DNA from 3 places in the Peribacillus simplex NBRC 15720 genome. Region 1 is predicted to be linked to each of the others. Evidence: riboswitches for the same ligand, from Rfam matches in the RefSeq annotation. Region 1 holds a riboswitch; each other region holds the start of a gene.
The links. A riboswitch is a leader RNA that binds a small molecule or an ion and turns the genes downstream of it on or off. The one in region 1 is predicted to bind cyclic di-AMP.

Region 1 (4,290 bases):
TTATGATTTTGATGGGTTTCAATGAAGAAATCACTCACAATAAAAAACCATCTTTTAAACAGTTCTATTCAGAAAGTCTTTTTCAGGAAATAAAAGATCATATTGACCTTCCACAGGAAGAATATCGTGTTGCTAGCATTGGGCTGCACCCCGCAATTGCACAATTTAATGGATTTTACACGCTCGATAGCTATAACAATTTCTATCCGCTTACTTACAAACATCACTTTCGTCAAATAATTGAAAACGAATTGGCTAAGAATAAAAACATCAGAATCTACTTTGATGAATGGGGAGGACGTTGTTACCTATTTACCGATGAGCTTGGGAAGCATTATATGTTCAAGAAAGGCTCGAAGAAAGAGCTGGAAAATTTGGACCTTAATATGGATGCGTTTAAAGGATTAGGTGGCAAGTATATATTTTCTGCCATACCAATCAACAACGCGAAGGAAAACGGATTGGTACTAGATAGGATTTTCACAAAAAAAGGAAGCGTATGGAAAATTCATTTATACAGAGTCATGTGAAAAGGGGGGAATAGAGTGAATTCACCGATACTAACGATTGTTGTACCTTGTTATAACGAAGAAAGCGTATTGCAGGATACCATTTCCCAGCTTTGTGGATTGGTGAGGGGGTTAGTCGAAGAAAACATTGTTTCTGGTCAAAGTAAAATCCTATTGGTTGATGATGGAAGCAAAGATCAAACATGGAAGATCATTTATAAGGAAACGATTAATAATGAATTTGTTCGCGGGCTAAAGCTTTCCCGGAATGCAGGACATCAAAATGCTCTCCTGGCAGGATTGTTTACAGCCAAGGAAGCCTCGGATTGTGTGATATCCATTGATGCAGATTTACAGGATGATATTCAAGTCATCCCTGAATTCATTCGGAAATTCAATGAAGGATGTGAAATTGTATATGGTGTCCGCCAGAAAAGGGACCTTGATTCATTTTTTAAACGAACATCTGCAACTGGTTTTTATAAATTGATGAACAAGATGGGTGTTAACCTTGTCTATAATCATGCCGATTTCCGGCTAATGAGTAAAAGGGCGATCGCTGAGTTGGAACGATTTGATGAAACGAATCTTTTTTTACGGGGGATAGTACCTCTCATTGGGTTTAAGACGGACTCTGTTTATTATGACCGAAAAGAAAGATTGGCTGGGGAAACGAAGTATCCATTTAAGAAGATGGTTGCGTTTGCGCTTGATGGCATTACTTCCTTTTCAGTTACACCGATCCGGCTTGTATTATGGCTAGGATGTCTTTCCTTTTTCATTAGCTTACTCTTTGGGTCTTACTTTTTATGGTTAAAGTTTTATGGGCAGACCGAAACTGGTTGGACCTCATTAATCACCTCCATATGGTTGATCGGTGGACTACAGTTGATTGCTGTCGGCTTGATTGGGGAATATATCGGTAAAATCTATAATGAATCCAAACGCCGGCCTAAATATATTGTTGATTTGGATTTATTTAATCCGCTCGATTTAAAAAAACGGGAGCAACTAGACAATGAACGGAACAGTATTGAAAAACTATCTAAAACACACTAACTCCTTTATCCGCTTTTTATTGGTTGGAATAGTCAATACAGCGGTTGGACTTTCCATCATGCTTTTTCTCATGAATGTTCTTGAATTATCTTACTGGATCTCCACCTTTTTCGGCAATGGTACGGGAGCTGTAACGAGTTTTCTTTTGAACAGGACTTTTACCTTTAAAAGCGATATAGAATGGCGGAGAGGAGTTGCCCGTTTCTTTTGCGTCATCCTGATTTGTTATTCCGCAGCTTATTCTTTAGGCCAAGCTATAGCAGAATCAATGGAAGGATCCGTTCATTTATCCATACAACAAAATGTGGCTGTACTGATAGGAGCAATTTTTTACACAGTTCTTAACTATATTGGCCAGAAATACTTTGTCTTTAAAAAAAGCAATTTGAGACCAATTCAAGAAGGAAGGAACTAATGAGGGTGGATCAGTGGAATAATGCCCCCGAGTGGACGGGAATTAAAGTGGATTCGGGAAGCGAAATTAAATGCTTGTTTAATGACTATCCAAGCTGGGGCAGATCCGTTTAATTTCGTCCTTCGCGCACTCCCTGTGGCGATCATTTTATCATTTTGGGACCCTGTTGTTCATTGACCCCTTGATTATTTTCATTTTGACGTTTTTATTTACCTCCTTTCCTCCCTTCGAATCATGTGTTTGCATGACTTATGTTATATACGTCAAGAACAAAACTACACCTACAAAGATTATTCTATTAATGTACAAAATTTTCATTTACTTTTTCATTTCACGGGAGTATGATAATCAACAGTTTCATATTTCTAAATCGCTTAAACCTTATGGTGCGGGGGACCCGTTATAGGGATTGTTACTACAATCCAAGGGGTGAATCCTTTCAAGGTAGGGCTACTCTTAGGTCCGAATCCGACAGCTAACCTCGTAAGCGTTATATGAGAAGGAAGGTGGAGCTTGTTAGACAAAAAAATTAATGTCTACAGGTCTATTTAGCTATGACTTGTAGGCATTTTTCTATTTCGTCTTGTTTTTTGCTAAAGCTGGGTAACATAAACTTATTAATTAAATATGGTGGTGAATTCTTGATGTTATCTTCTATAAAGAGGTTCTTGATTGGGAGACCTTTAAAATCAAATGCACTTGGTGAACAAAAGCTTAACAAAACAAAGGCTTTGGCGATATTATCTTCTGATGCTTTGTCTTCGGTTGCTTATGGACCGGAGCAAATATTGATCGTCCTGATCACGGTCGGTGCTGCGGCATTCTGGTATTCCATCCCTATCGCGATTGGGGTATTGATCCTGTTAACTGCTTTGATTTTGTCCTATAGACAAATCATTTTCGCTTATCCGCATGGCGGGGGGCCTATGTGGTTTCAAAAAACAATTTAGGTGTCAATCCAGGGTTGATAGCTGGAGGATCCTTATTGGTCGATTATATATTAACTGTCGCTGTAAGTGTTTCTGCAGGTACGGACGCCATCACGTCCGCTTTTCCCGGCCTGCATTCATATAATGTCATCATAGCCATCATTTTCGTCATTCTACTTACAATCCTGAACCTTCGGGGGGTTACGGAGTCGGCCTCTGTTTTGGCCTATCCGGTATACCTATTCGTTTTAGCATTGTTCATCTTGATTGGTGTTGGCATTTACAAGATTTTGACGGGTGGGGTTTCACCGGAATTGCATACGTCCATCGGGACTCCGGTAGCAGGCATCAGTTTATTTATACTGCTAAGAGCATTCGCATCAGGAAGCTCCGCATTGACAGGAGTCGAAGCGATTTCCAATGCAATCCCGAACTTTAAAGATCCAGCCCCGAATAATGCTGCGAAAACTTTAATAGCTATGGGTTCCTTACTAGCTGTATTATTTTCGGGAATTGTATACTTAGCCTATTATTTAAGCATTGTTCCAAGCGCGGAGGTAACGGTCGTCTCCCAGATTGCTGAAGAGATCTTTGGACGGAATTTCATGTATTTCTTCATTCAAGGTACGACTGCATTGATCTTGATACTGGCGGCCAATACTGGCTATTCGGCTTTCCCTCTGCTTGCGGTAAATCTAGCGAAAGATAAATTCATACCAAGGGCGTTTACGATAAGAGGGGACCGATTAGGGTATTCCAATGGAATTATCATACTGGGACTTGCATCCATTATCTTAATAGTCGCATTTGAAGGACATACAGAAAATCTCATTCCGCTTTATGCGGTAGGGGTATTCATTCCATTTACGTTGTCCCAGACCGGGATGATTGTTAAATGGATTCGTGAAAAGCCAAAAGGCTGGATGATGAAACTAACCATTAATTCAATTGGTGCCATGATTAGCTTTATCGTCACGATGATATTCTTTTTAACCAAATTTACTCAGGTTTGGCCTGTTTTGATTTTTTTACCTATCATTATTTTACTTTTTCATCGAATTAGAAAGCATTATGAAGCAGTTGGTGACCAACTAAGGATTACAACATGTGAGCCGATCTTACCAATTGAAGGGAATATCATCATTGTACCTGTGGCGGGTATAACTCATGTGGTTGAGAACTCTTTAAATTATGCAAAATCTCTATCAGCACATCAGGTTATTGCCGTTTATGTTGCTTTTGAAAGAGAAGATGAAAAGAAATTCGAAGAAAAATGGAAAAAATGGCAGCCGGATGTCAGACTCGTTACACTGAATTCTTATTACAGAAGTATCATTCAGCCACTAACTAAATTTGTGGATACAGTTGAACATAAGGC
Region 2 (4,290 bases), 1.7 Mb from region 1:
ATACCGGATAATAATAAGGCAGCCGCGTTAATATAAATCGCTAAAACGGGTGTACCGATTAAGAAAAGGATACCCGCTAGCGCTGGTCCAATCAAAAAAGCTCCAGAATCCATTAAGCTTCGTAATGAGTTAAATCGTTTCCTCTGTTCAACGGGTATCAATTTTGTAATATACGACCTTGATGTTGTTACGAACATGGCCCCTGCCATATTGATCACGAAGACAAGGGAATAGATGATCCAAATAGAAGAAGTCAATGGCAGCAAGGCTATGAATACCATTCGAAATAGGTCAAGTGCCACCATTAGATTCCGCTTATTTATCCGGTCAATCACGCTGCCTGCCCACACATTCGTAAATATGGCAGCCATCGGTTTAACGATATAAAGTCCAGCTAACGCCAAGGCTGAATCAGTCATATCCAGAACGATTAAATTAAGTGCAATGAAATAAACCCAAGAACCGAAGTTGGAGATACCAATCCCGCACAATAGAATGGAAGGATATTTCCAGGATACTAATGTATTTCGTAATGTCATCGCTTCTCCTCCTTTGACCGTAAAGAATAAAAAAAACGTCCCAAAGAAATGCGTCTCGGGACGAGATCAATTTGCGGTGCCACCCCTGCGTGTCACCATACATCCCCTTCCTATACTCTGCTGCTTTCGGGGCTCTTTTGGAAAGTGGTCATTTCATTTACTTTTCTCCTATTTACGTCCACATTAACTATTGCTAAATTTTAACATCAATGGATTACTATTGTAAACAACACAAAAAAACTCATTCAAAATAAATGAGTTTCAAAGCAAAACAAGATATGGATTTTTCGCTCAGCGTTCCTGGATAGAACACAGGGATTACATAATTGAATACCGCTAGTGAATGTTGGATTCAGTTAATTTACCTTAGGGAAAACAATTTTAAAAACGGATTCTTTTTCTTATCCGTTATCCTTAATTCATTCATGATGATTTGATCCTCATGATCGGCTATCCATTTCCTTAGTGCATCTTTATCCTGGCATTGTGTTAAATATGTCTGGCCACCCTTGCCTGTAGCATTAATAACATATCTATTGAACGTCTTCTCCATAATTGCCCGCCTTTTTAATAAAATGTATTGAATTTTTAAATACGAATGCAATGCTTTTTTTCTTTATAATTCACAAAAGAAACATAATTTATATATTAGAAATTTTGATTGGCAATGACATGTTCTGCTTAAAAGTATTGAATAAAGTACATCGATGCTGGTTATCATAATCGGATTAATCGAACCTATCATAATGTGCTAACTAATATTTGTCAATACGTTTTTAAAATGTAAATAAAACGTAAATTTTCAGTCTTGTTAAAGAAATATTTATTTACCAATTAGGGGTTTACAACTGCTAAATGATGGGAGTAGAATACGTTTATCAATTTAATGCATTTCGGCCTAAACTCAAAGGAATTGAGTACGGAGGACCCAATCATTTGGGGTTAATTCTGCCTTGCAGAAGGGATGAGATCAGCTCTTTCGCCATCCTACCCGTCAGCTAACTTCGTCGGCTAAAGCGAAGGAGGTCATAAGACCGCCTATTTCGGGAGCTTTTTTGCACGCTTTTTGTGGCAAAATAGCTGCTCGATGTTTTCGCAGGTCTTTTTATTATGCCTTAAAAAGATTCGGAAGATTGATGATTAAAATATCATACAGTTTTACACAATATTTTTATGGGTAGGGATGATCATTTGAGAATGACAAAATTGGATCCGCCAAAAATACTTGTACTCGGCTTTGCCATCTTGATACTTATTGGGGCCTATTTATTGACCCTGCCGATTTCCACAGAAAATGGAAATGGCCTTTCTTTTCTGGATGCTTTATTCACCTCGACTTCCGCTACATGTGTAACAGGACTGGTCGTAGTCGATACGGGAACGACCTTCACCACTTTTGGGGAGTTGGTCATCTTAACACTGATTCAGGTAGGCGGCTTAGGTTTCATGACATTTGCGACGTTTTTCTTTTTATTATTAGGCAAAAAGATTTCTTTAAAAGGCAGATTAGTTCTGCAGGAGTCCTTAAATAATCTATCCATGGCGGGTGTAGTCAAATTAGTCAAGCGGCTTTTAATTTTCACGGCGATCATTGAAGGCTTGGGTGCCCTTATCTTATCGATTCGCTTTTCTTTTGACATGCCAATCGGCAAGGCAGTCTATTACGGGTTTTTTCATTCCATATCGAATTTCAATAATGCCGGCTTTGATTTAATGGGGGAATTCAGGAGTTTGACCCCTTATGTATCGGATCCATTCGTAACACTTACCATCGCCTTCCTCATCACGTTTGGCGGGATAGGTTTTATCGTGATGAATGAACTATACGAATATCGGAATACCCATCGTTTATCCGTACATACGAAGATAGTTCTGACGACTAGCTTGACCCTCACGATTGCCGGTACAATTTTAATCTTTTTATTCGAGTTCAGCAATGCCAAGACATTGCAGCCTTTATCTTTCATGGGTAAAATGCTGTCATCTCTATTTCAATCGGTTTCACCACGGACGGCAGGCTCCAATACGCTGAATATCCCTGATTTAACTCAGCCTACATTACTGCTCATCATTTTCTTGATGTTCGTTGGGGCTTCACCCGGATCGACTGGCGGCGGGATTAAAACAACTACATTGGCAACGCTTGTTGGAACGGTTTGGTCTCAGATTAAAGGAAAGGGTGATGTGGTATTATTCCGTCACCGCATTGTGAGTGAAACGATCTTTAAAGCATTATCCGTTACATTCATTGGCGTATTCATGGTTTCAATCATCTCCATTCTGCTGGCCATCACTGAAAGCGGAACTGACTTCTTGATGATTTTATTCGAAGCCACTTCAGCATTTGCCACCGTGGGACTTTCAATGGGTTTGACCCCAGAATTATCACCTGTTGGCCGGATGCTCATCATTTTCACGATGTTTGCAGGCCGTGTGGGTCCATTGACTTTGGCCTTTGCTATCACTATGAGGCGCAAACCAGATTCGTTCCGCCGGCCAAAAGGGAAAATCATGATTGGTTAATCATAAATGAGGAGTGTAAAAGATGGGAAAACGACAATATGCCGTGATCGGTTTAGGCAGATTCGGAACCAGTGTGGCCCATAGATTATATACGGCCGGCCAAGAGGTATTGGGTATTGATGTCAACGAGGAAAGAGTCGAGAATTCGGAACTGAGCGTTACCCATGCGGTCATGGCGGATACGACTGAAGAAGAGACATTGAAAGCAATCGGAATCCGTAATTTCGATTGTGTCATCGTAGCCATCGGAAATGACATGCAATCGAGCATTTTAACTACCTTGCTTTTAAAAGAGCTTGGGGTCGAAAAGGTCATTGCCAAAGCACTCAATAAAAATCACGGTCAGGTGCTCACTAAAATCGGTGCCGACTGGGTCATCTATCCTGAGAGGGATATGGGGGAACGGGTCGCGAATCAGCTCCTTTCCCCTAACATGCTGAACTATATAGAGCTCTCTAAAGAATATAATATCGAGGAAATCATCCTCCCCATGAGCATGAAGGGAAAAAGCCTCAGAGAGCTAGATTTGCGTGCAAAATATAATATCAGCGTCATTGCCATCGTGAGTAATGGAGAAATTATCATAGCACCCTCACCAGATCAGGATATCCATGAAAAAGATTTGCTTTTAGTGGTTGGCAACAAAGAAGATCTAGCCATCTTTGCCAATATTGAATAATCCAGCAGGTTCCGGCTCTTGCTTTATGGAGCCCGGTACCCATTTTGAATGCAGCATCACTTATACATGCGAGAAGACCGCCATATGGCGGTCTTCTCGATGAAATTTATAACGAGCATCCCCATGCCCTGGATATGTATGTATTATTTTATCGTACTGATCGCTTGGGCAAGAGTGGACTTTATCGTCACTTTATCAAAAGGCAGGTGAAGCTTAACGGCAGTCATCGCTATTTCCGGACGAAGTCCTGAAAGGGTTGTTTGGATTCCGATCAAATGTAAGGATTCAATCAATTGTGACAGCTTGTGGGCGGCTGCACTATCTATTGCATGAACGCCCGATAGATCAATGAAAAGCCTGGTGACATTTTTTTCAGCGCACTTTTGTAATGTGTTTTCAAGCAAGGACATGCCCCTCGTCGTGTCAATATCGCCTATCAGGGGAAGCAACGCCATGTTATCTTTAAGGGAAATGATGGGCGTGCTCAATTCATCGATCGTTGCTTGTTGGGCTTTCATGATTTTATTGGCATATCTATGATTCGCTTCC
Region 3 (4,290 bases), 660 kb from region 1:
AAAGTTGCTGATTTTGAGCGGCAATATAATAACAGGCATAATCGACCCTTCCATATACATATTTTTAGCAGCTCTATTCTTTTGGATCGTTACTGATATCCCATATATAAAATTAGTTATCGTTCAAATGATTCTTTTTGGTTTGCAATTAGTGGAAAAAACATTACTGATTCCTCTATTCGTTTTAATGGATATAGGCAGCGATGCTAATCCTTTTTCATTGGGGATCATCAGTCAGTATGTTCTCAGAAGTGATTATTTCATTCACCTTTTCAGCGAAATCACCATTTTTCAATTTCTTATTATTGCTCTGCAATATTTTTATTTAAAGGAATTTTCAGAACGAAATAATTATTTGGTCCTTTTAATGATTGTTCTATTCTATCTGGCCACATGGTTTGTTAAAGCCTTTTTAGCATACATCCAAGTAGGCGTATTTGTATAAGGCGGGTGAAAAGGATGAGCGGGAAATGGAAAATAGCAGCGGTCTCGATTGCGTCGATAGTGTTAATAACCGTTAACATATACCTTATTGAAAAAAAAGAAAGCAAAGTGGAGCGAACTGTTTTCGTTGAAAACTGGACAAAGGTAAAAAAAGATACAATTACGGATACTATTCAAACTAAAGGGGTAATTAAACCTGTAGAAGAGTATGATATCTATTTCGATACCAAGAAAAATGATTTTAAGAAATTCCTTGTAAAAGAAGGCGATTCGATTACGGCTGGCTCCTCGTTGTTTGAGTATACGACGACCGAACTTGATGCGCTTAAAGCGAATTTGGAAGCGGAGAAAACGGCAGCTGAGGGAGAAATTGCAGGGGTTGAGGAATACATAGGGAAGTTGAGGTCTTATCAAGGGACCTTGACCAGTGATCCTGAAAAAGCATCCATTGATGAATCGGTGGAAAAAAACTTGAATATTGATATAACAACAGGCTCTTCAGATCTTATTAAAAGTAACATTGAGCAAGAAATGTACAAGCAGGAACTAGAAAAAAACAGTTTGAATGAAAAAGTGAAAATGCTTGACGCTAAATTAAGTTCAATTGAGGAGCAGTCAAGTGCGATCGTGACGACGAGCGAGGCTGATGGTGTAGTTAAAAATATCAATAAAAACCTGAATAATCCCATTATATCCATCGTTTCAACAAATATGGCAATTGAAGGGGATTTCTCCGAAGAGGAAATGAAAAAGGCTGAAGTGGGCATGACTATAAAAGCAAGTTCCTCTGATTCAAAAAAGGCATTGAAAGGAACGATAGGCCGTATCCATTCCTATCCAGCTGAAGAGCCGTCATTAAAAAAAGATAACAGATTTCCATTTCAGGCTTTAATCGAACCGGAAGGCGAAGAAACGGAACTTTTGTTGGTGGGATCCAAAGTGAACCTTACTGTAATAACCAATGAGAAAGCCGGTGTACCCTCCGTTCCTATAGAGGCGGTACATTACCAAAAACAGCCTCATGTTTACAAATTGACTAAAAAAGGCTATGTGGATAAACATTACATCACAAAAGGGCTTAAGGCTGAAGGTAAGCAAGAAATTATAAAGGGACCGTCGGTAGGTGACGTCATCCTCATGGAGCCGAATGTGGCAGTGAAGAACCATTCTTATTTTATTACTCCAATTCAATTTGAAAAAGTGAAAGCTGCAACTTATAAAAAATTCACCTCTAGGGAAAAAGTAAGATACCTGTTACTTGGCATTTTGGAAAAATAACCGCATTTTTCTTCAAGAGAGGTGATGTCAAATTAGTTATTAATTATATATCAATATAACTTATATTGATTTAAAATTGGGAAGAGTAATTATAGATACAATAGTCTTTAATGCAGAATATTCAGACATATTTAAAGATTTTTTCTAGAACTGGATGCGAATAAATATTTACAGATTATCATTTTTAGTATAATATTTTATTATAAGTTAACTCGCTTAATCTTATTCCAAGAACGGGGGACCCATTTTTGTGGATTTTATCCGCTAGGGGTGAATTCAGAAATGAAAGGGCTTTGTGTTTCCAATTCCTAACCCGACAGCTAACCTCGTCAGCGTCTTTAAGGGAACATGTGTGAATATTCACGCCAATAAGAAATCGACACATGAAGTGTCTTTTTTTTCGGCGTAAAGACAGAGTTTTTCAAAAAAAGAAAAATTACTTTCTTTTTATTAGTATCTTGTTTCCCTTACCGAGACAAAAATGTTTTTGCATCAAAGACTTTATGGAAGGTGAGGAAAGTAAATGAAGAAATTCAAATTAAGTTTAGCTAGCCAAATTTTCATTGGTTTAATTCTAGGGATTATCGTTGGTGCCATTTTTTATGGTAGTGAGACGGCCCAAAACTTTTTACAGCCATTCGGAGACATTTTCCTACGAATGATTAAAATGATTGTAGTACCAATCATTGTGTCAAGTCTTATCGTTGCAGTTGCAGGTGTAGGCGATTTAAAATCAGTAGGTAAACTTGGAGCTAAATCAATATCATACTTTGTTGTGGTAACTATGATAGCGATTGCTGTTGGTTTAATTTCAGCGAATATCATCCAGCCTGGTGTTGGTGTAAATATGGACAAGCTAGAACAAACTGATATTTCTACGTATGTTGATACAGCCGAAACTAAGCAACATGAATCGTTCGTAGATACAATCGTTCACATTGTGCCATCCAATCCAGTTAAAGCCATGGTAGAAGGCGATATGCTAGCAATCATTTTCTTCTCCGTGTTGTTTGGACTTAGTATTGCGGCCATCGGTGAAAAGGGTAAACCAGTATTCCGTTTCTTCCAAGGTGTAGCTGAAGGAATGTTCTACCTAACTAACATGGTCATGAAATTCGCTCCTATCGGTGTATTTGCACTAATCGGTGTGACTATTTCCAAATTCGGTTTGGAATCTTTAATTCCGTTAGGAAAGTTAGCGCTTTCTGTTTACGGAACAATGATTTTCTTTGTAATAGTCATTCTTGGTCTTATTGCGAAATTTGTCGGATTCAATATCTTTACGTTGATTAAACTTCTAAAAGAAGAATTGATTCTTGCTTTCTCTACTGCAAGTTCAGAAGCGGTTCTTCCTAAGATTATGGAAAAAATGGAAAAAGCGGGATGTCCGAAACATATTGCTACATTTGTTATTCCGACTGGATACTCCTTTAACCTTGATGGTTCTACATTATACCAAGCGTTAGCAGCTATCTTCATCGCTCAAATGTACGGAATCGATTTAAGCATGTATGAGCAAATTACGCTAATGCTAGTGTTAATGATCACGTCCAAGGGGATTGCGGGTGTACCGGGTGTATCTTTCGTAGTTCTTTTAGCGACATTGGGAACTGTCGGTATTCCTATTGAAGGTCTAGCATTTATTGCCGGTATCGACCGTATTCTTGATATGGGACGTACAGTAGTAAACGTTATCGGTAATTCACTTGCAGCAATCGTCATCTCTAAATGGGAAGGTCAATTCAACCCTCCTTCCAAAAAGGAACTAGAACAAGTTTCTTAATACAAAAAATCCAGAGTGAAATATCACTCTGGATTTTTTTGAATTAAAATGCGCTTCCTGATTTTTGAACGATCCAGAAGCGGCAATCGGAAGAGAAATCGTTGACATCTTCGTTTTCATCAAATAATTCACTGCGGTAAAAGCTCTCAATGACTGTAAGCCCTGCTTCCTCCAGGCAATCAAGTACTTCAAGTTGTGTTGGGATATGGAGGTATGTATCTTTTTGAAACGTTCCGGATGTGAGAATATCCCCAAACTCATAAAGCCTCTCATCTTGTTTACCTCCACACCAAATAATTTCCTCCTGCTCCCAGAAGTTCAGGTAATTTTCATTTTTATCACGGTCATGTGTTGTGAAAATGAAGATTCCTTCAGGTTTTAAAATACGGTTGATTTCTTTTAAAGCCAATGTGCGGTGTTGTCGCTGGGGAATTTGCATTAACCCATTAAAAGCAAAGATTGCTTTATCGAATGATGCGTCCTTGAAAGGGAGGTTCGTGGCATCTCCAAGGATAAATGGGATGTCCAGGTTATATTCATGCGCTATTTTTTCGGCTTCATTAAGCATGGCAAGGGTTAGATCGATTCCCGTTATATTTTGAAAACCTGTTTTATATAGTGCGAAGGTGGTTCTTCCTGTACCGCATCCGATATCAAGGATTGCATCATTCTGATATAAATATTTTTCGAATGCATATTTCTCTGATTTCCAAAAACCTAATTTTTTAGTTGCATCAGCATAAAGGGAAGCGGCCTCATGAAAAGAATTAATGATAAAACCTTTT

Region 2: it holds a riboswitch for cyclic di-AMP, as region 1 does, so the genes downstream of both, BS1321_RS16000 (TrkH family potassium uptake protein) here and BS1321_RS07830 (APC family permease) in region 1, are expected to answer to the same signal.
Region 3: it holds a riboswitch for cyclic di-AMP, as region 1 does, so the genes downstream of both, BS1321_RS10920 (cation:dicarboxylate symporter family transporter) here and BS1321_RS07830 (APC family permease) in region 1, are expected to answer to the same signal.

The regions. Positions count from the first base shown of each region.
Region 1 covers NZ_CP017704.1:1,646,134-1,650,423, reverse strand. The annotation lists gene BS1321_RS07845 (DUF6044 family protein) at 1-530, shown strand, start outside; gene BS1321_RS07840 (glycosyltransferase family 2 protein) at 546-1,568, shown strand; gene BS1321_RS07835 (GtrA family protein) at 1,528-1,983, shown strand; cyclic di-AMP (ydaO/yuaA leader) riboswitch at 2,345-2,489, shown strand; partial or broken gene BS1321_RS07830 (APC family permease) at 2,628-4,290, shown strand, end outside.
Region 2 covers NZ_CP017704.1:3,314,731-3,319,020, reverse strand. The annotation lists gene BS1321_RS16010 (MFS transporter) at 1-539, opposite strand, end outside; gene BS1321_RS16005 (hypothetical protein) at 901-1,092, opposite strand; cyclic di-AMP (ydaO/yuaA leader) riboswitch at 1,425-1,567, shown strand; gene BS1321_RS16000 (TrkH family potassium uptake protein) at 1,737-3,062, shown strand; gene BS1321_RS15995 (potassium channel family protein) at 3,085-3,741, shown strand; gene BS1321_RS15990 (STAS domain-containing protein) at 3,885-4,290, opposite strand, start outside.
Region 3 covers NZ_CP017704.1:2,303,098-2,307,387, reverse strand. The annotation lists gene BS1321_RS10930 (hypothetical protein) at 1-445, shown strand, start outside; gene BS1321_RS10925 (efflux RND transporter periplasmic adaptor subunit) at 460-1,722, shown strand; cyclic di-AMP (ydaO/yuaA leader) riboswitch at 1,926-2,072, shown strand; gene BS1321_RS10920 (cation:dicarboxylate symporter family transporter) at 2,246-3,505, shown strand; gene BS1321_RS10915 (class I SAM-dependent methyltransferase) at 3,549-4,290, opposite strand, start outside.